One region of the Aeromonas sp. R6-2 genome, then DNA from elsewhere that is predicted to be linked to it. Evidence: riboswitches for the same ligand, from Rfam matches in the RefSeq annotation. Region 1 holds a riboswitch; the other holds the start of a gene.
What was found. Region 1 has a riboswitch for thiamine pyrophosphate ahead of thiC (phosphomethylpyrimidine synthase ThiC). Riboswitches for the same ligand answer to the same signal wherever they lie in the genome.
Positions count from the first base shown of each region.

Region 1 (10,365 bases):
CCGGGTGGCGCTGGTGATGATGGTACCGACCGCCTCACTCTGGCTGCAGGGGTGCAACGAGCGTCCCGAACTGGCTTATGTCTACTACTCGGCCCAGGCCTGTGCCGCTTCCCCCGAGAATGATCCTGCTCAGTGCCGCTTGGCCTTCGATGAGGCCCGTGCCAGGCATATGATGCGAGCCCCCCACTATCCCGATCGTGCCGAGTGCGAGGCCGACTTCGGGGTGGGGGGCTGCGAGGGCGAGGTTCCCCGCATGCGGGCATTTCTGGCGAGCGGCGTGGCCCGTGGCTCCACGCCCAATCCGAATATCCCGACCCAGCCCCTCTATCAGCGCATCAATGAGCCTTACTCATTGCGCACCGCCCAAGGGGTCGGCTTGCCTGCCGGTGGTGGCCTGGTGCAGGTGTGTCAGAGTGCAATGACCCTGGCGCCGGCGCTCGCCGTGCGTCGGGGTGGCTTTGGCGGTGAGGCGGCACGACGGGCGGCCTATTGTCAGAGCAGTGGAGGTTAGGCGTGGAACGCATCCTTATTACCGAACGCCCCGACTGGCGAGAACAGGCCCGCGAGCTTGGCTTCGAGTTTCACACCTTCGACGGAGAGCCCTATTGGGATGAGCGCGCTTACTATCGCTTCACCCTGCGCCAGATAGAGGATGATCTGGAGGCGCCGACCGAAGAGTTGCACCAGATGGCCCTCTCTCTGGTGCCCGAGATAGTGGCCAGCGAGGCGCTGCTGACCCGGTTGGACATCCCGCAGTATTGCTGGCCCGCCCTGGAGGACTCCTGGCGGCGCCGGGATCCTCATCTCTATGGCCGGCTGGATCTCGCCTATGACGGGCGTGGGCCCGCCAAGCTGCTGGAGCTCAACTACGATACCCCCACCTCCCTCTACGAGTCCGGTTTCTTCCAGTGGATCTGGCTAGAGGATCAGGTGCGCCGCGGTGTCTTGCCGGCCGGGGCGGATCAGTTCAACTCCCTGCAGGAGAAGCTGCAGAGCGCCTTCACCACCCATGGGCACGGCACGCCCCTGCATTTCACCTGTGTCGGCGATAACCTGGAGGACAGAGGCAATCTCGATTATCTCATCGACATCGCTCTGCAGGCCGGGTGCGATGCCCGTTTTATCGACCTGGTCGATATCGGTGAGTTGGCCGGTCAGTTGGTCGATCTGGAGAGCAAGCCGATCCGCGAGATCTTCAAGCTCTATCCCTGGGAGTTTATGGTGCGTGAGCCCTTCGGCCATACCCTGCTCACCAGCCAGACCCGTTTCATCGAGCCGGCCTGGAAGATGATCCTCTCCAACAAGGGGATCTTGCCCCTGCTGTGGCAGGCCTTTCCGGGCCATCCCAACCTGTTGCCCGCCTGCTTCGATGACTCCCCACGAGACTCGTTACCGCCTGGTTGGGTGCGAAAACCACTCTACTCACGGGAAGGGGCCAATATCGAGCTGGTGGATCATCGGGGTGAGCATCTGCAGGAACCGGGCCCCTATGACGACTCGGGTTATGTGCGCCAGGCATTTCATCCCTTGCCTTGTTTTGCCGGCAGTTACACCCTGATCGGCAGCTGGGTAGTGGGTGATGAGGCGGCCGGCATCGGCATCCGGGAAGATGCCACCCTGATCACCAAAGACAGCTCCCGATTCCTGCCCCATATCATCCTCGATCAGTAGATCCCCCTCACAGGGAAACTGGTCGGTCATGTTAATGGGTTGTACTTTGCAAAACCCCACTTATACTGGCGCCATCTTGTCGGAGTGCTGACCGTCGAACGACGCTAAGCTGAGACCGTTAATTCGGGATCCGTGGAACCTGATCAGGTTAAGACCTGCGAAGGGAAACAAGGGTAACTTGCGGGTTACCGCGCCAGGGAAGGAGCACCTTCCTGTCAGCCAGAGGCAGACCGCCTCTGGCCACTACAGGCGCACAGGGGGAGGCTGCCCCTACCGGTCGTCCATCAGGCGCCGGCTCTCCTGTCAGGGAGAGAGGGTCAGCAGGGTTGGACTGGGAAGAGAGACCCCATCGCCCACTCCCCCGAACACACCCCACCGCAAGTTCATCTTCTCCTCGAACTCCAGACAAGCAAACACCCATAACTTCAACCAGTTAATGTGAGTTTTGCTATGTCTACCCATGTATCTGATACCACCAAATCCAGCCGCCGCGAGCAGCGCTCCAGCGCCCAGACCTTTATCGATAACTTGAAGGGGATGGCTCACCCCAACTCCCGCCGCATCTTTATCGAAGGCTCCCGCCCCGACATCCGTGTGCCCCTGCGGGAGATCCAGCTGGCCGACACCTTCGTCGGCGGCACCAAGGAAGCCCCTCAGTTCGAGCCCAACGAACCGGTGCCGGTTTACGACACCTCGGGCCCTTATGGGGAAGAGGCCGCCCCCATCGACGTGCGCTGCGGCCTGCCGCGCCTGCGCGAACAGTGGGTGCTGGAGCGCGCTGACACCGACGAGCTGCCGGGGCTGAGCTCCACCTTCACTCAGGAGCGCCTGGCCGACGAGGGGCTGGATCACCTGCGCTTCGAGCATTTGCCGAGCGCCCGCCGCGCCAAGCCGGGCCGCCGGGTCACCCAGCTGCACTACGCCCGCGCCGGCATCGTCACCCCGGAGATGGAATTTATCGCCCTGCGCGAGAATATGGGCCGCGAGCGGGTTCGCTCAGAACTCTTGCGCACCCAGCATCCGGGTCAGGGCTTTGGCGCCAGACTGCCCCAGAACATCACGCCCGAGTTCGTGCGGGGTGAAGTGGCCGCCGGGCGCGCCATCATCCCCAGCAACATCAACCACCCGGAAGCGGAGCCCATGATCATCGGCCGCAACTTCCTGGTGAAGATCAACGCCAACATCGGCAACTCGGCGGTCACCTCCAGCATCGAAGAGGAGGTGGAGAAGCTGGTGTGGTCCACCCGCTGGGGCGCCGACACCGTGATGGATCTCTCCACCGGCCGCTATATCCACGAGACCCGCGAGTGGATCCTGCGCAACAGCCCTGTGCCCATCGGTACCGTGCCCATCTACCAGGCGCTGGAGAAGACGGGCGGCATCGCCGAGGATCTCACCTGGGAGCTATTCCGTGACACCCTGCTGGAGCAGGCCGAGCAGGGGGTGGACTACTTCACCATCCACGCCGGCGTCTTGCTGCGCTTCGTGCCCATGACCGCCAAGCGCCTCACCGGCATCGTTTCGCGCGGTGGCAGCATCATGGCCAAGTGGTGCCTCTCCCACCACAAGGAGAACTTCCTCTACGAACACTTTCGCGAAATCTGCGAGATCTGCGCTGCCTATGACGTGGCGTTGTCGCTGGGTGACGGCCTGCGTCCGGGCTCCGTCTATGACGCCAACGACGAGGCCCAGTTCGCCGAGCTGCGCACCCTGGGCGAGCTCACCAAGATTGCCTGGGAATACGACGTGCAGGTGATGATCGAAGGCCCCGGCCACGTGCCCATGCACATGATCGAGCGCAACATGACCGAGCAGCTGGAGCACTGCCACGAGGCGCCCTTCTACACCCTGGGCCCGCTCACCACCGACATCGCCCCGGGGTACGATCACTTCACCTCCGGCATCGGTGCGGCGCTCATCGGCTGGTACGGCTGCGCCATGCTCTGCTACGTGACCCCCAAGGAGCACCTGGGCCTGCCCAACAAGGAGGACGTGAAGCAGGGCCTCATCACCTACAAGATCGCCGCCCACGCTGCGGATCTGGCCAAGGGCCACCCGGGCGCCCAGATCCGTGACAACGCCATGTCCAAGGCGCGCTTCGAGTTCCGCTGGGAGGATCAGTTCAATCTGGCGCTGGATCCCGACACCGCCCGCGCCTACCACGACGAGACCCTGCCCCAGGAGTCCGGCAAGGTGGCCCACTTTTGCTCCATGTGCGGGCCCAAGTTCTGCTCCATGAAGATCACCCAGGATGTGCGCGACTACGCGGCGAAACTGGAGGCCGTTGAGATCAAGCTGGTGGGCATGGACGGCCAGCAGGAGCGGGTCGTGGCCGAGGTGGAGAGCGGCATGGCGCGGATGGCGGAAACCTTCAAGGAGACCGGCGGCGAGATCTACCACCAGGCGGCGACCCTGAAGCAGGCCGCAGGGGAGGAGGCGTGAGCAGCGAGCGCGGGGCTGTCAGCCCCGCCGACCTGTCCGCCATGACGGCGGCCCCGCGTCCCGTGGTCTGGACCATAGCAGGTTCAGACTCCGGCGGCGGCGCCGGCATTCAGGCCGACCTGCACACCCTGCACGACCTTGGCGTGCACGGCTGCTCGGTTATCTCCGCCATTACCGCCCAGAACTCGGTGGCGGTGAAGATGGTCGACCCCGTGCTGATGCAAACCTTCACCGCCCAGATCGACGCCCTGGGGCTGGATCTGCCACCCGCCGCCATCAAAATCGGCCTGCTGCCGACCCGGCTGCACGTGGAGGTGCTGGCCCGCAGGTTGTCGACTGTCGAGGCTTCCTTCGTGGTCTACGATCCGGTGGCCATCGCCAGCACCGGCACCCCCATGGCGGAGCCCGGCATGCTGGCGGCGGTGCGCGAGCACCTGCTGCCGCGCCTCTCCTTGATTACCCCCAACGGCCCCGAGCTGGAGGCCCTGACCGGCCTGCCCGCCACCAGTCCCGAGCTGGTGCGCCTCGCCGTACGGCGGCTCCGTGAACTCGGTGCCCGCGCCGTGCTGGTGAAGGGGGGTCACCTTGAATGGGGCGGGGATCTCTGCCTCGACTACTACCAGGACGAGACCCGCGAATTCTGGCTCGCCGCCCAGCGCCTCGATACCCGCCACGGCCACGGCACCGGCTGCTGCTACGCCAGCGCCATCGCCGCCGTAGTGGCACAGGACTACCCGGTGGAAGACGCCATCACCCTGGCGCGCGCCTACCTGCAACAAGGGCTGGCGGCGGCGCAGGGAGTGGGAGCGGGTCCCGGCCCCATCGCCCACCTGGGTTGGCCAGACAATCTTGCCCACTTCCCCCGCGCCGTGCTGGCGGGGTCAGCCCTGGATCGCCGCTTCGGCCTGTATGAGACAAGCAGTGCCCGCCTGCCGCAGGGCCCCTTCGCGCCGACCGAACAGAGCCTCGGCCTCTATCCGGTGGTGGATTCGGTCAAGTGGCTCAAACGCCTGCTGGGGCAGGGGGTCAAGACGATCCAGCTGCGGATCAAGAATCTGCCCGCCGCCCAGGTGGCACCGGCCATTCGTGATGCGGTCGCGCTCGGTCGCCGTCATGGGGCACGGCTCTTTATCAACGACTACTGGCAGCAGGCCATCGAGGCGGGCGCCTGGGGCGTACACCTGGGGCAGGAAGACATGGAGACCGCCGATCTCGCCGCCATTCAGGCGGCGGGGCTGCGCCTTGGCATCTCCACCCACGGCTACTTCGAGCTGATGCGCGCCCGCGAGCTGGCCCCCTCCTATATCGCACTCGGCCATATCTTCCCGACCAACACCAAGGCCATGCCTTCGCGCCCCCAGGGGCTGGAGCGGCTGCACCGCTACCGCGCCCTGATGTGCGACTGGCCGACGGTCGCCATCGGCGGCATCAGCGAGGAGCGGGTCGCGGCGGTCAAGGGGAGCGGCGTCGGCAGCATCGCCCTGGTTTCGGCCATTACCGGAAGCCGAGACTGGCAGGGGGCGACCGAGCGGCTGCTGGCTGCCGTGGGGGCGGGGGATGAGCCACGCTCGGCCTGTGTGATGCGGGAGGTGGAACATGCGCTCTGATGCCGCATCTCTCAGTGACAAAGAGTATCTCAGATATGGCCGCCAGCTGATGCTGGGGGAAGTGGGGGAGGCCGGTCAGGTGCGGCTAAAAGGCAAATCCGTGCTGATCGTGGGCCTGGGCGGGCTCGGCTCGCCGCTTGCCCTCTATCTGGCCGGGGCCGGGGTGGGCACCTTGTGGCTGGCCGATGGCGACACGGTGGATTCCAGCAACCTGCCGCGCCAGATCCTGTTCGATAGCGAGGCAGTCAACCACTCCAAGGCGGAGCTGGCCCGCGAGCGCTTGGCCGCCCACAACCCGCAGGTGGAGCTGATCGCCATCAACCAGCGGCTCGATGCCGCCAACCTGCCGGAGTTTGTGGCCGAGGTGGGTCTGGTGGTGGACTGCTGCGACAACCTGGCCACCCGCCAGGCCATCAACGCCGCCTGCGTGGCCCAGGGCAAGCCCTGGATCTCTGCGGCGGCTGTGGGCTGGCAGGGGCAGCTGATGGCGCGTACAAGCTTTGATCACGCCTGCTACGCCTGCCTCTATCCGCAGGATACGAAAGTCAGTCAGAGCTGCGAAACCAGCGGCGTCACCGGCCCATTGGTCGGGGTGATGGGCTCTTTGCAGGCGCTGGAGGCGCTGAAACTGCTGCTCGGGATGCCGAGCCCGGTCGCCGGCACATTGCGTCGTTTCGATGCGCTGACCCATCAGTGGCAGACCCTCACCTTGGCCCCCGATCCCGATTGCCCGGTTTGCGGGCAGCACAAGGAAATCACCCCATGACCTTGACCATTCGACTCAACGATAAAGCCCAGCCGCTGGCGGCAGGGCAGAGCGTGGCCGACCTGCTGGCCGCCCAGGACGTCCATCCCCAGGGGGTGGCGGTGGCCCTTAACGGCGCCGTGCTGCCACGAGGCCGCTGGGCCGAGACCCGTCTCAATGACGGGGATGAACTTCACCTCTTCACTGCCATTGCAGGGGGCTGACATGCTCAAGATTGCTGATCACACCTTCTCCTCGCGCCTCTTTACCGGCACCGGCAAGTTTGCCCGCCCGGATCTGATGGCCGCGGCCACCCTGGCGAGCGGCTCCCAGCTGGTCACCATGGCCATCAAGCGGCTCGAACCCGGCAAGGCTCACGACGATATCCTGAGCCCCTTGCTGCAACTCGGGGTCAAGCTCTTGCCCAACACCTCGGGCGCCAAGACTGCGGCCGAGGCGGTGTTTGCCGCCCACCTGGCCCGCGAGGCGCTGGGAACCAACTGGCTCAAGCTGGAGATCCACCCCGATCCGCGCTATCTGCTGCCCGATCCCATCGAGACGCTGAAAGCCGCCGAGCAGCTGGTCAAAGAGGGCTTCGTGGTGTTGCCCTACTGTGGCGCCGACCCCGTGCTCTGCAAACGGCTCGAAGAGGTGGGCTGCGCCGCCGTGATGCCGCTCGGCGCGCCCATCGGTTCCAATCAGGGGCTGGTGACCCGGGAGTTTCTCTCCATCATCGTCGAGCAGGCCAATGTGCCTGTGGTGGTGGACGCGGGCATAGGCGCGCCAAGCCACGCGGCCGCCGCCTTTGAGCTTGGCGCCGACGCCGTGCTGGTCAACACCGCCATCGCGGTGAGCGGCGACCCGGTTGCCATGGGCCGCGCCTTCGCTTTGGCCTGTGAGGCAGGCCGTAGCGCCTATAAGGCGGGTTTGGGGGCGCGCGGCGTGCAGGCCCAGGCCTCCAGCCCGCTCACCGATTTTCTGGGGGCTCTATGAGCGTGCACTTCGACCCCATCGAGGGCGTGAGTTTTCTCGATAGATGGCAGGCGCTGGAGTGGGACGACGTGGGGATGCAGGTGCGCGCCAAGACCGCCGCGGACGTGGAGCGGGCGCTGACCACCTCCCGCCGCACCCTGGCGGACTTTATGGCGCTGATCTCGCCGGCCGCCGAGGCCTATCTGCCCCGGATGGCGGCCGAGGCCGAGCGCCTCACCCGCCAGCGCTTTGGCAACACCATCGGCTTCTATGTGCCCCTCTATCTGTCGAACCTGTGCGCCAACGACTGCACCTACTGCGGCTTCTCCATGAGCAACCGCCTGAAGCGCAAGACCCTGAGCTTGGAGGAGATAGAGCGAGAGTGCCTCGCCATCAAGGCGCGGGGCTTCGACAGCGTGTTGCTGGTGACCGGCGAGCACGAGACCAAGGTGGGGCTCGGCTATTTCCGCGAAGTGATGCCCATCATCCGCCGCCACTTCAGCACGGTAGGGATGGAGGTGCAGCCCCTCTCCCAAGACGAATACGCCGAGCTGAAGACCTTAGGATTGGATTCCGTCATGGTCTATCAGGAGACCTACCACGCCCCCACCTACGCTCGCCACCATCTGCGCGGCAACAAGCGGGACATCGCATGGCGCCTCGCCACGCCGGATCGGCTCGGCCGCGCCGGTATCGACAAAATCGGCTTGGGGGCGCTGATCGGTCTCTCCTCGGACTGGCGCGCCGACAGCTACTTTGTCGCCGAGCATCTGAGCTGGCTTGAGCGCCACCACTGGCAGAGCCGCTATTCGCTCTCCTTCCCGCGCCTGCGCCCCTGCACCGGCGCTCTGGTGCCCGAGGTTGTGATGTCGGATCGCCAGCTGGCCCAGCTGATCTGCGCCTGGCGCCTCTTCTCGCCGACCCTGGACTTGTCGCTCTCCACCCGCGAATCCGCCACCTTTCGCAACGGTGCGGTGCGCCTTGGCATCACCCAGATGTCGGCCGAGTCGCGCACCCAGCCGGGGGGCTATGCGGACGGCGGCGAGGAAGAGCTGGAGCAGTTCGCCATCCACGACGACAGGCCGGTAGGGGAAGTGGCCGCCGCCGTGCGGCAGGCGGGGTTGCAGCCAGTGTTTAAAGACTGGGAACCCTTCTTGGGTCGATAGGGGCGGCCACGCCCCCTTTGCCGGTGGCATCTCGGCGTCCAGCCAGACTCCGTGCCTGTGGCGAGCAGGCACGGCTGCGCCGTGCAATCGTAGGGTCGATTAGCCGGTAGGCGTAATCGTCCGCTTTGCATTTTTTGGGGATGGTAGACGGCTCGGCTACACCGAGCAGGACGCGAGGCCGCCGGCCTCGAAGGGATTTCGCCCGCCCTTCGGGCCGGGGCGAGTGACTTTGGAAAGACCCAAAGTCACCAAAGGTCTTCTCCCCCGCTTATTCGCCCGACTTCGTCGGGGCCCTTCGTCTCACCCACTTGTCCGACGGCACGCGCCGACGGGCCATCCATGGCCCAGCGCCGCTCGCTCGACATCCTGTCTCGCGGCCTGGACAAGCGTGCTCGCCTCTGCGAATAAGAGGGGGAACCAAAACCGTGCCCACCATTCAGACTTGGCCTAGTGGGTTTATGTCACTAGTAGACACTCAGCTTCTGGTCTTGGCCGTATCGATCAGACGCCTGTTAATCGTGTCTCGCCATGCCGCCAGTCTCGCTATGTCTTGCTCAAGTTCATCAGGCTCTGGGATTGGGAGCCTTCCAACAATTGTTGCGGCATCGTGCTCGAACTTGGAGCACTTAGACATTCCTGCATCAACTTCCCGGTAGTCATCATCGGTCACAACGACAGACTTAAGGCGCTGTGTTGACACACCTTCACCGAACCGCTGGACCGCGCCGTTCAGCAACACCTCCTCGACACACCTCTCCCAAGCCAGGCGTAGCCGGCCGTAGCAAAATGCAGTCAGACGACGATGTTCATCTTCATCCCCATCCTTTTGCGCTCTACGAACCTCCACGAGTTCTTGCCGGAGCCTTGCCAGACGATCTTTGGTGCCCACCACGTCAAACGGCAGATCCTGCGAGTGCACACCATATCCTTGGGCTGTTCTGCGAATGTAGTTCTTGCTCAGCATTGACCCAAGTTCTTCGATCTTCTGCTCCAAGATGCAGAGGAAGTAGATGTCGTGGGTGAAGACGATCACCTGCCGGGTGAGTGACTCAAGGGCTAAACGATACGCCACCTCCCAACGGCGCCTGTGATCGAGTGATGACACTGGATCATCAAACACAATCCCGCCACGTCCTTTGCCAAGCTTTATCTCTGCCAGGAAGGATGCGATGGCAATAGCTCGCTGCTCCCCCTCACTGAGGATGGCGGCAGGCGAACCTCCACCAGGCAATTGAAGGACCAGCTTGAATTGGGTCTTTCCCCCTGGAGACTCTGGCTTCATTACGACCTGAAGTTGATGCACCTTGAGTAGTTTGAGTTCATCGTTGAGAGCGTCCGCCAGCTCCTTGCTGGCCGTTGTCCGCGAAAGCTCGGTAGACTTTCTGGAGATTGCTCGCGTATCCAAACCATCAATACACGCCTGAAGCTTACGGCAGGTCTCATGCTTGGTGATTGCCTCTAAGACAGCGGTCTTGACTTCCCCCAGGCGCACCCGTGCATCAAGCTCTCGCTTCTCAGCCATCATATCAGCCCGAACTTTCTCATCGGCCGTGGCTTCCAAAGCCTTGGCCTGTTCCTGTAGACCTTCAATTATGCTTACCAACCCCGGTCGAGGGTCATTCGGCAGTGCCAAAATCTCTTCCCATGAGAGCTCGGTCGCCGCTGCCTGCAACACCAATTGATGACGGGTATTCAGGCACTTCTGCATCGTCGAGCATCCTGCAGCGAGCTCAGGAGCAATCTCCGTCAACTCTTCCACCAA
Region 1 is NZ_JBFODE010000007.1:37,356-47,720, forward strand. It holds gene AB5Y48_RS01705 (DUF1190 domain-containing protein) at 1-511, shown strand, start outside; gene AB5Y48_RS01710 (glutathionylspermidine synthase family protein) at 514-1,671, shown strand; TPP riboswitch at 1,742-1,855, shown strand; gene thiC (phosphomethylpyrimidine synthase ThiC) at 2,122-4,113, shown strand; gene thiE (thiamine phosphate synthase) at 4,110-5,720, shown strand; gene AB5Y48_RS01725 (ThiF family adenylyltransferase) at 5,710-6,486, shown strand; gene thiS (sulfur carrier protein ThiS) at 6,483-6,689, shown strand; gene AB5Y48_RS01735 (thiazole synthase) at 6,691-7,458, shown strand; gene thiH (2-iminoacetate synthase ThiH) at 7,455-8,603, shown strand; gene AB5Y48_RS01745 (AAA family ATPase) at 9,079-10,365, opposite strand, start outside.

Region 2 (10,365 bases), on a different contig from region 1:
GCAGCAGGGGCCACTCGATGAGTCGCAGGCGCTGCCAGCCGAGCACGCCCAGGCTGTCGCCCAGGCGATCGTACTGGCGGGCTACCAGCTGCATGGGGCCGGACAGGGTGCGGATCACGTAGGGGAGTGCCATCAGGGCATTGACCAGGATCACCAGCCAGGGCGCAATGGCGAAGACATCGACCCAGGGCATGAAGAGGATGAAGAGACCTGTACTCATCACCACGGCCGGCAGCATCAGAATCAGCGAACCGCTCGCCTCCCACAGGGCGGCATGGCGCCGTTCCCGACGACGCAGCCTCAGGTGGCGGCTGGTGAGTAGCAGGCCTCCCCCTAACAGCAGCGCCAGCAGGCCGGCCAGCAAGGCGATCTGCAGGGAGAGAGCTGTCGCCTGCCAGAGGCGCTCGCTGGCGAGCGCCGTCAGCAGATCAGGGGTCAATCCGGCGCCTGTGATGGCGAGCAAGGGGGGCAAAAAGATCCCGATGGCCAGGGTGAGGATCAGGGCGTCCCAGAGCCGGGTCTGCCAGTGGTGTCGATCCGGGCGCTCGGCCCGGCGGTCCGGTGCGATCCGGCTGGGGGTCGAGCGTTGCAGCTTGTGCTGACCCCACAGGATGAGGCCGCTCAGGATCAGTTGTAGCAGGGCCAGGGAGCCCGCCGTGGCCAGATCGAAGTCGAGGCGCAGGGCCTGATAGATGGCTACCTCCAGGGTGGTCGACTTGGGGCCACCCCCCAGGGCCAGCACGGTCGTGAAGCTGGTGAAGCAGAGCATGAAGATGAGGCTGGCAAGCCCCGGCAGGTGACTGCGTATCACGGGCCACTCCAGCACCCGAAACAGCTGACCCGAGTTCAGTCCCAGCTGGCTGGCCAGTCGCCAGCTCGAGTCGGGGATCCCCTCGATGGCCTGCAGCAGCAGACGCGCCGCCAGGGGCATGTTGAAGAAGACGTGAGCCAGCAGTATGCCGGTGAGGCCGTAGAGGTAGTTGCCCACCTCGATGCCGGCGTGCCGCAGCAGCCAGGCGACCCAGCCTTGCTGGCCGTGCACCGTGACGATGCCGAAGATGGCGATGATGACCGGCAGCACCAGGGAGAGGCCGAACAGCTTGATGAGCAGGCGTCGCCCCGGAAAGTGGCGGCGCGACAGGGCGCGGGCCAGGGGAATGGCCAGCCCCAGGCTGAGCACGGTGGAGAGGGCGGCCTGACTCAGGCTGAAGATCAGCACATGGCGCAGATAGGGGTCTTGCAACAGCGCCAGGGGGGTCAGTTCCCCCGCCTGCCACAAGAGGGCCCCGAGAGGGGCCAAGCCAAGCAGCAGGATCAGACTGCCGGAGAGGCTCCCCGGCAGCCACCAGAGCGAACGCATCAGCGGGTGACGGCCTGCAGCCACTCACGGATCCACCCCTTGCGCTCTTCGGCCACCCTGGCCGGGGCTATGCTGAGGGTTTTGGCCGGGGTAGGCAGGGTAGCGAAGGGCCCTGGCAGAGTGGCCTGGGTCACCGGGTACATCCAGTTGCCGGTGGCCACTGCCTCCTGAAAGGCCGGCGTCAGCACGAAGTTGAGGAAACGCTGGGCCAGTTCAGGATGTTGGCTGCCGGTGAGCCGGGCCACCACTTCGACCTGGCGGTAGTGCCCCTCGTCGAACATGGCCGCGTGGTATTGCTGCTGGTTCTCGGCGATGCGGTGATAGGCCGGGGAGCTGGTGTAAGAGAGCACCATGTCCGCCTCTCCCTTGAGGAACATGCCATAGGCTTCGGACCATCCCTTGGTGACGGTGACCGTCTTGGCGGCCAGCTTCTGCCACTGGCTGGCGGCCTCATCCCCATAGAGGGACTTCATCCACAGCATCAATCCCTGGCCCGGAGTGGAGGTGCGCGGATCCTGGTAGATCACCTTGAGATCATCGCGCTCGAGCAGGGCCTTCATGCTGGTTGGCGGGTTCTTGAGCTTGCTGCCGTCATAGACGAAGGCAAACCAGCCGTAGTCGTAGGGGAGGAAGGTGTCATCCTGCCAGCCGCCCGGCAGGGTCAGCGGGGCGAGATCGGTCTGGTGAGGTGCAAACAGGCCACTCTGGCGAGCCTCGCCGATGAGCCCATCGTCGAGTCCCAGCACCAGGTCTGCCTTGCCGTGTTTCCCTTCCAGACGCAGCCGGTTGAGGATGGCGACTCCGTCTTCCAGCGCCACAAAGTTGAGGGTACAGCCGCACTCCTTCTCGAAGGCCTGCTTGATCTTGGGACCCGGTCCCCAGTCGGCGGTGAAGGAATCGTAGGTATAGACGGTCAGGGTCTCGGCCATGAGCGGGCTCGAGATCAGGGCCAGGGTGGCCAGGGCAGAACGAATCATGGGGAAACTCCTTGTCAGGAGCCGACGGATGGGGGCGCAAAGTGAGCGCCGTGCCTCAAATTCCTCCGCCAGCATTATCTGGATCAGGTCGACGGGTATAATCTCAGCAGGTGACTGCACCCCGTTTGAGCGACGCGGCACATTGTATTAACGTTTGATGGGGTGAGCCAGAACAAATGGAGGAGTGAGCGTGATCGATTCGAGCAGGGAGAGAAGGGCCTTTCAGCGCATGGTGATCAATGCGCCAGTGTCCTTGCATCAGGGGGCGCAACACCTGACCGGCATCTGCCGGGATCTCAGCGCCAACGGCATGGGGATCTTTATCGAGACGGATCAGATTAATCCGGACGAGCCCATCAGGATCAACCTCGCGACCTCCAGCAATCTGCTGCCTCCCTTCGCAGCGGAGGCGCGTATCATCCGCATCACGGATGAGGAGGGGGGTTATCGACTGGCGGTGGAGTTTCTCACCGTCGCCTGAACCGGCTGGGCACGAAACTGCCCGCTCTCTACCATCACCTGGCTGGTCCGCGCCAACTGCCCGATGGGCAGCTCGGCCGGGCCCGTCGGTTCCATCAAGAGATAATTCTCTCCCTCCCACTCCAGCTTCTGCTCCCCGGCACTCGCCGGCAGGGCCAGGCCCAGCAGGGCGTGATCCGGCGTAAAGATCATCAACTGTCTCATCTCTGGATGGATCTGTCCGAGCAGGGCCGCCATCAACGTCACCTTGCTGTCACAGTCCCCCCGATTTTGCAGCAACACCTGGCGCGGGCTCAAGAAGCCGCGGCCACCGCGCACGCCACTGTTGTCGAGCAGGGCATAGGGGATGGCCTGGACGAAGGCGAGCACCGCCTCGGCACTCTTGCGTCTGGCGGCCATCTCGTCTCCCCCCTCCTGCTTGAGTTGACTCGCGAGGGGGGCCAGCTCTTCCCGGCTCTCCATGGCGATGCGCACATGATCCTGCTTGACCGCCTCGGCACCGGCCGGATCGGTGAAGGTCTGAAAGTAGTAACGACTGAGCCAGGCCTGCTCGAGTTCGGGGCGGCGCTTGTTGAGCCACTCCATCGCCTGGTTGACGCTCTCCTGACGGCGGGCCGACAGGTTGAGCTCCCCATCCCGCCCCAGCCGGAACGCGACGGTGGGAAACTGGCTCTGCCCCTGCTGCAGCAGCCCTTGCAGTATCTCCCGGCGAAACCGCTCGGGAGGAAAGGCGATGAGAGGGGGGATCTTGCCCGGGGCCAGCTGGTAGCTCAGGCTCTTTGCCTCCTTGCCTTGCTCCCAGCGCACCCGCACCTCTTCACCCTGGTGGGTGAAGGAGAGCTGTTTGGCCGTCACCAGCAGGGGCAGGAGGCAGATCAGGGGGAGCAGGCGCATAGTCATCCATAAAAAATGGGAGCAAACGCTCCCATTCTAGTGTGTCGGCCGCTCTCAGAGCCAGGCCGGCTGCCTGGCCTCGTACGCCTTGATGGCGTCGTCGTGCTGCAGGGTCAGGCCGATGCTGTCCAGTCCGTTGAGCAGGCAGTGACGGCGGAAGGGGTCAATCTCGAAGTCAAAGCAGAGATTCCCGGCGCGCACCTGGCAGGCCTCCAGATCCACCGTGATGGTCTGGCCCGGGTGGGCGGCGACCAGCTGGAACAGGGCGTCTACCTCTTCCTCCTTCAGACGTACCGGCACCATGCCATTGTTGATGGCGTTGCCGTAGAAGATATCGGCAAAGCTCGGGGCAATCATCGCCTTGAAGCCATAATCCGCCAGCGCCCAGGGGGCATGCTCACGGCTCGAGCCGCAGCCGAAGTTCTCGCGAGCCAACAGTATGCTGGCACCCTCAAAACGGGGCTGGTTCAGTACGAACTCGGGGTTGGGCTGCTGCCCGGCATCATCGAGGAAGCGCCAGTCGTGGAACAGGTGCTTGCCAAAGCCGATGCGATTCACCTTCTGCAGAAACTGCTTGGGGATGATGGCGTCGGTATCCACATTGGCGCTGTCGAGCGGTGCGGCGAGCCCGGTGTGTTGGGTAAATCCTGTCATCGCTCTCTCCTTACAGGGTGCGGATATCGGTGAAGTGACCGGTCACGGCGGCGGCGGCGGCCATGGCCGGGCTCACCAGATGGGTGCGGCCGGCACGTCCCTGACGCCCTTCGAAGTTGCGGTTGCTGGTGGAGGCGCAGCGCTCCCCCGGTTGCAGGCGGTCGTTGTTCATGGCCAGGCACATGGAACACCCCGGCAGACGCCACTCGAAACCGGCTTCGATGAAGATCTTGTGGAGCCCCTCGGCCTCGGCCTGGGCCTTCACCTGTTCGGAGCCCGGCACCACCAGCGCCTGCACGCCGGCGGCGACCCTGCGCCCCTGGGCGATGGCGGCGGCGGCGCGCAGATCCTCGATGCGGCTGTTGGTGCATGAGCCGATGAACACCTTGTCGATGGCCACGTCGGTGAGCTTCTGACCGGCGCTCAGCCCCATGTATTCGAGCGCCTTGCGGGCGGACTGCTGCTCGATGAGATCGTCAAAGCTCTCGGGGGAAGGGATCGGGGTGTTGACGTCGATCACCTGGCCCGGATTGGTGCCCCAGGTCACCTGCGGCGCGATGTCGGCGGCGTCGAGCACTACCTCGGCATCGAAGTGGGCACCTTCGTCGCTCTTGAGGTTCTGCCAGTCGGCGATGGCCTGCTCCAGTGCCTCGCCCTGGGGGGCGAACACCTTGCCGCGAATGTAGTCGATGGTGGTCTGGTCGGGGGCTATCATGCCCGCCTTGGCGCCGAGCTCGATGGCCATATTGCACACCGTCATGCGCCCTTCCATGGTGAGCCCCTCGATGGCCTCACCGGCGAACTCCACCACATAGCCGGTGCCACCGGCGTGGCCGACTTTGCCTATGATGGCGAGCACCACGTCCTTGGCGCTGATCCCCTCGGCCAGTTTGCCGCGCACCGTGATGCGCATGGTCCTGGCGCGCCCCTGCTTCAGGGTCTGGGTGGCCATCACGTGCTCCACCTCGGAGGTGCCGATGCCAAAGGCCAGGGCCCCGAAGGCGCCGTGGGTGGCGGTGTGGGAATCACCACAGACGATGGTGGTGCCGGGCAGGGTGATGCCGAGCTCGGGCCCCATCACATGGACTATGCCCTGGTACTGATGGTTGAGATCGTAGAGGCGAACCCCGAACTCCTTGCAGTTGGTGGCCAGGGTCTCCATCTGGATGCGTGCCATCTCACCGGAGGCGGCGATGTCCTTGGTGGTGGTGGAGACGTTGTGGTCCATGGTGGCCCAGGTCAGATCCGGGCGACGCAGCCGGCGATTCATGGCGCGCAGACCGTCGAAGGCCTGTGGGCTGGTTACCTCGTGCACCAGATGGCGGTCGATGTAGATGAGGGGGGTTTCGCCGTCCACCTCGCGCACTACGTGGGCGTCGAAGACTTTCTGGTAAAGGGTTTTGGCCATTGCTCTGTGTCCTTGTTATGTGCGCTTCGCTCAGATGCGGGCGGCGATCTGGCTGCCCATCTCGGCCGTGCTCTGCACCGGGTGGCGGGCCCCCTCGCTGTGCAGATCACCGGTAAACCAGCCCTCGGCCAGGGTCTGGGCGACCGCCTGCTCGATGGCGTCGGCCGCTTCGTGCTGCCCCAGGCTGTGGCGCAGCAAGAGGGCGGCAGAGAGGATCTGGGCGATAGGGTTGGCGATGCCCTTGCCGGCGATGTCCGGCGCCGAGCCACCGGCCGGCTCGTAGAGGCCGAAGCCCGACTCGCTCATGCTGGCGGAGGGGAGCAGCCCCATGGAGCCGGTGATCATGGCGCACTCGTCAGAGAGGATGTCGCCAAACAGGTTGGAGCAGAGCAGTACGTCAAACTGGGCCGGATCCTTGATGAGCTGCATGGCGGCGTTGTCGATATACATGTGGCTCACCGCCACATCCGGGAACTCCCTGGCCACCTGGTTGACCACCTCGCGCCACAGCACGGAGGAGGCCAGCACGTTGGCCTTGTCGATGGAGGTCACCTTGCCACGGCGGCCGCGGGCGGTGTTGAAGGCGAGGCGGGCGATACGCTCGATCTCGAAACGGTGATAAACCTCGGTGTCGAAGGCTTTCTCGGTGGTGCCTTCTCCCTCGCGGCCTTTGGGCTGACCGAAGTAGATGCCGCCGGTCAACTCGCGCACGCAGAGGATGTCAAAGCCGCGATCCGAGATGTCGGCGCGCAGGGGCGAGAAGTGCTCGAGGCCGGTGTAGAGACGGGCCGGACGCAGGTTGGAGAAGAGTTTGAAGTGGGCGCGCAGGGGCAACAGGGCGCCGCGCTCCGGCTGATCGTTGGGGGGCAGATGCTCCCACTTGGGGCCACCCACCGAGCCAAACAGCACGGCCTCGGCCGCCTCGCAGCCGGCGATGGTGCCGTGGGGCAACGGGGTGCCGTGGTTGTCGATGGCGATGCCGCCCACGTCGTGCCAGCTGTACTCCAGGCTGAAGTCAAATTTGGCCTGTACCTTCGCCAGCACCTTGATGGCTTCGGCCATCACCTCGGGGCCAATGCCGTCCCCCGGTAATACCGCGATCCGATAGCTCGTCATGTTTACACAGTCTCCGTCTTGATCTTGTTGTTGCGTTCCATCTGTTCGGCCACCTGATCGGCGCGCCAGATGCTGTTGATGACGTGAAGCAGGGCGTGTGCCGACGACTCTATGATGTCGGTAGCCAGGCCCATGCCGTGGAATTTGCGCCCCTTGTACTCGGCGACGATGTCGACCTGGCCGAGGGCATCTTCCCCCTCCCCCTTGGCCTTGAGGGCGTACTTGTCGATGCGGATCTCATAGCCGATGATGCGGTTGATGCACTGGTAGACGGCGTCGACCGGGCCGTTGCCGGTGGCGGCCTCGCTGATGACCTCGTCACCTACCTTGAGCTTGACCGAGGCGGTGGCCAGCACGGAGCTGCCACTCTGCACCCCCAGATACTCCAGCTTGAAGTGCTCGGGCTCTTCATGGATCTGGCTGAAGAAGGCGAGCGCCTCCAGGTCGTAATCGAACACCTGCCCCTTCTTGTCGGCCAGGGTGAGGAACTTGGCATAGAGATCGTCGAGGCTGTAGCTGCTCTCGTCGTACCCCATCTGCTCCATGCGGTGTTTGATGACATGACGGCCGGAGCGAGAGGTCATGTTGAGGTTGTTCTGGGTCAGGCCAATGCTCTCGGGGGTGATGATTTCATAGGTATTTTTCGCCTTGAGCACGCCGTCCTGGTGAATGCCGGAGCTGTGGGAGAAGGCGTTGGCCCCGACGATCGCCTTGTTGGGTTGCACCGGCATGTTGCACAGCTGGCTGACCAGCGTGCTGGTGCGATGGATCTCGTTGTGACGAAGACCGGTCTCGAGGCCCAGGATGTCGGCGCGGGTCTTGAGGATCATCGCCACCTCTTCCAGTGAACAGTTACCGGCGCGTTCGCCGATACCGTTGATGGTGCACTCGATCTGACGGGCCCCCATCTGCACGGCGCCGATGGAGTTGGCCACCGAGAGGCCCAGATCGTCGTGGCAGTGGACCGAGATGATGGCCTGGTCGATGTTGGGCACCCGGTTGAACAGGGTCTGGATGATGCCGGAAAACTCGGTCGGTACCGTGTAGCCGACGGTGTCGGGAATGTTGATGGTGCGGGCGCCGGCCTTGATGGCGGCCTCGACCATACGGCAGAGGTTGTCAATCGGGGTGCGGCCGGCGTCTTCGCAGGAGAACTCCACGTCGTCGGTGTAGCGCAGGGCATGCTTGATGGCGCCGACGCCCATCTCCAGCACATCTTCGAAGCGTTTCTTGAGCTTGCTCTCCACATGGATGGAGGAGGTGGAGATGAAGGTGTGGATGCGGAAGGCCTCGGCCACCCGCAGCGCCTCACCGGCGGCGTCGATGTCTTTGGGCAGGGCGCGGGCCAGGGCGCACACCCGGCTGTTCTTGATGTGGCGGGCAATGGTCTGCACCGACTGGAAGTCACCGGGGGAGGAGACGGGGAAGCCCACCTCCATCACGTCGACGCCGAGACGCTCCAGGGCTTGGGCGATTTGCAGCTTCTCCTTGACCGTCAGGCTGGCCGCCAGGGCCTGCTCACCGTCACGCAGTGTGGTGTCGAAGATGATGACCCGATTAGACATGTCGCTTACCTCTTCCTGTGTGGTGTGTGCGTCCTGCTGCGGCGATAAAAAAACCCGTGCGGGACGCACGGGTTTTTGTAAATTCCGGTTATGCCTGCGGCCCGGCTACAAGGATCCCGCGCGAATGAACGCGATTAGGGAAATTAGTAGTAGCGGGGTGGCAATACGCATCACGGCTTCAATCCTTGGTCGAAAACGCTTTTAGCAATATCGGGAATAGGGCGCCGTGTCAACCGCTATCCCTCAGCGCGGACCAGGCAACTTATTTAATCGGATTGTAAAGGAGTGCAAATTTTCTTGTTCCATCGACGGTGTTACCACGATTATTCGGCCATTCCTGCTGCCCCTCAGCGCGCCCGTAACCGGAACGACTGGTGCAGCCCTTTCCAGAAAAATCGAGGTTCCACGATGGAAAAACGTAGACCCGGACGTCCGGTCGGACGTTCTGACATCCGCGACAAGTTGCTGTCTGCTGCCCGTGAATGCTTTCGCATGAATCCCTACAGCAAGGTGACTACCCGTGAGATCGCCGAGCTGGCTGGCTCCAACCTGGCCATGATCCACTACTACTTCGGCAGCAAGGAGGGGCTCTACCAGGCCGTACTGGGTGAGCTGACCGAGCCGCTCGATCAGGTGTGGCGGGATGAGTGCAGCCAACGCTCCCTCGAGGAGCTGGTGGCTACCCACTATCAGGTGATGGGGCCGGAGGGGGAGCTCAATACCACACTCACCAGTGCGCTGGCCGCCGAGAGCAGCCCGGGCCGGGAATTTGTGCTTAACCAGCTTATCAGTCGTCAACTGCCCCAGTTCGATCAGCTCATCGAGCAGATGGAGGCCAAGGGTGAACTGGATCAGACCCTGGATCCGACCCTGCTGCGCCTCTCGTTCCTGAACCTGATGTGGCAACCGCTGATGATGCGCGAGATGTATGAGAAGGTGTTTGGGGTCACCATGGATGAGGGCTTCATGTCCCGCCTGGCCCAGCACAACTGCCGCCTCATCTCCTCGGGGCTACGCGGCGCCGCCGCTCATTAAGCGAAAGGGCCTGCGGGCCCTTTCATCATTCTGTTACCCCCTCTTCAACGAACTGTCATCTGCGCTCGCCATGCTGCACTCATCATCGGCAGGGAGGGCTGGACATGAATCGGGTACAACGCTGGGACGAGCGGGTCAGCCGCCTCTGTCTCACTCACTCCTACAATCGGGTACAGGCCCGGATCAGCCGGCTGGTGTCACGCACCGGCGATGGTCCACTCTATGCGCTGGTAGCGGCCGCGGCGCTGTGGAGCGACATGGAGAGCCACTGGCACTGGGTGAGGGTGCTGCTGCTTGCCTTCGCCCTTGAGCTGCCCTGCTATCTGCTCCTCAAGAACCTGATCCGGCGCCGGCGCCCGGCCGGTCTGCCGGTGTTTATTACCCCCTCCGATCGTTACAGCCTTCCTTCGGGCCACACTGCCGCCGCTTTTCTGGTGGCCGTGGTGCTGGGGAGCCTTTATCCCGTGCTGCTGCTCCCCTTGCTGCTATGGGCGGCGCTGGTCGGGGCCTCACGGCTGCTGCTGGGGGTACACTACCCGAGCGATCTGCTGGCCGGCGCCCTGCTTGGCACCGGATGCGCCCGGCTCGCACTGGAGTGGGCATGATGCGTATCCTCTTCGGTGTACAGGGAACGGGGAACGGCCATATCGCACGCTCCCGCACTCTGGCCCGGGCCCTGGCGGGCTCCGGCGTCCAGGTGGACTATCTGCTGAGTGGGCGAGAGCCCGAAGGCTATTTCGACATGGAGGCCTTCGGTGACTACCGCGCCTTTGCCGGGCTGACCTTCGTCAGCCATGAGGGGCGCATCTCCCCCTGGCGAACGCTGACCGCCAGTCATCCCATGCGTTTTTGGAATGATCTCTCGGCCATCGACTG
Region 2 is NZ_JBFODE010000028.1:6,451-16,815, forward strand. It holds gene thiP (thiamine/thiamine pyrophosphate ABC transporter permease) at 1-1,360, opposite strand, end outside; gene thiB (thiamine ABC transporter substrate binding subunit) at 1,360-2,322, opposite strand; TPP riboswitch at 2,381-2,471, opposite strand; gene AB5Y48_RS04165 (PilZ domain-containing protein) at 2,528-2,818, shown strand; gene AB5Y48_RS04170 (transglutaminase domain-containing protein) at 2,782-3,717, opposite strand; gene leuD (3-isopropylmalate dehydratase small subunit) at 3,766-4,365, opposite strand; gene leuC (3-isopropylmalate dehydratase large subunit) at 4,376-5,773, opposite strand; gene leuB (3-isopropylmalate dehydrogenase) at 5,804-6,889, opposite strand; gene leuA (2-isopropylmalate synthase) at 6,892-8,454, opposite strand; gene AB5Y48_RS04195 (TetR/AcrR family transcriptional regulator) at 8,863-9,489, shown strand; gene AB5Y48_RS04200 (phosphatase PAP2 family protein) at 9,594-10,094, shown strand; gene AB5Y48_RS04205 (MJ1255/VC2487 family glycosyltransferase) at 10,094-10,365, shown strand, end outside.
Region 2: it holds a riboswitch for thiamine pyrophosphate, as region 1 does, so the genes downstream of both, thiB (thiamine ABC transporter substrate binding subunit) here and thiC (phosphomethylpyrimidine synthase ThiC) in region 1, are expected to answer to the same signal.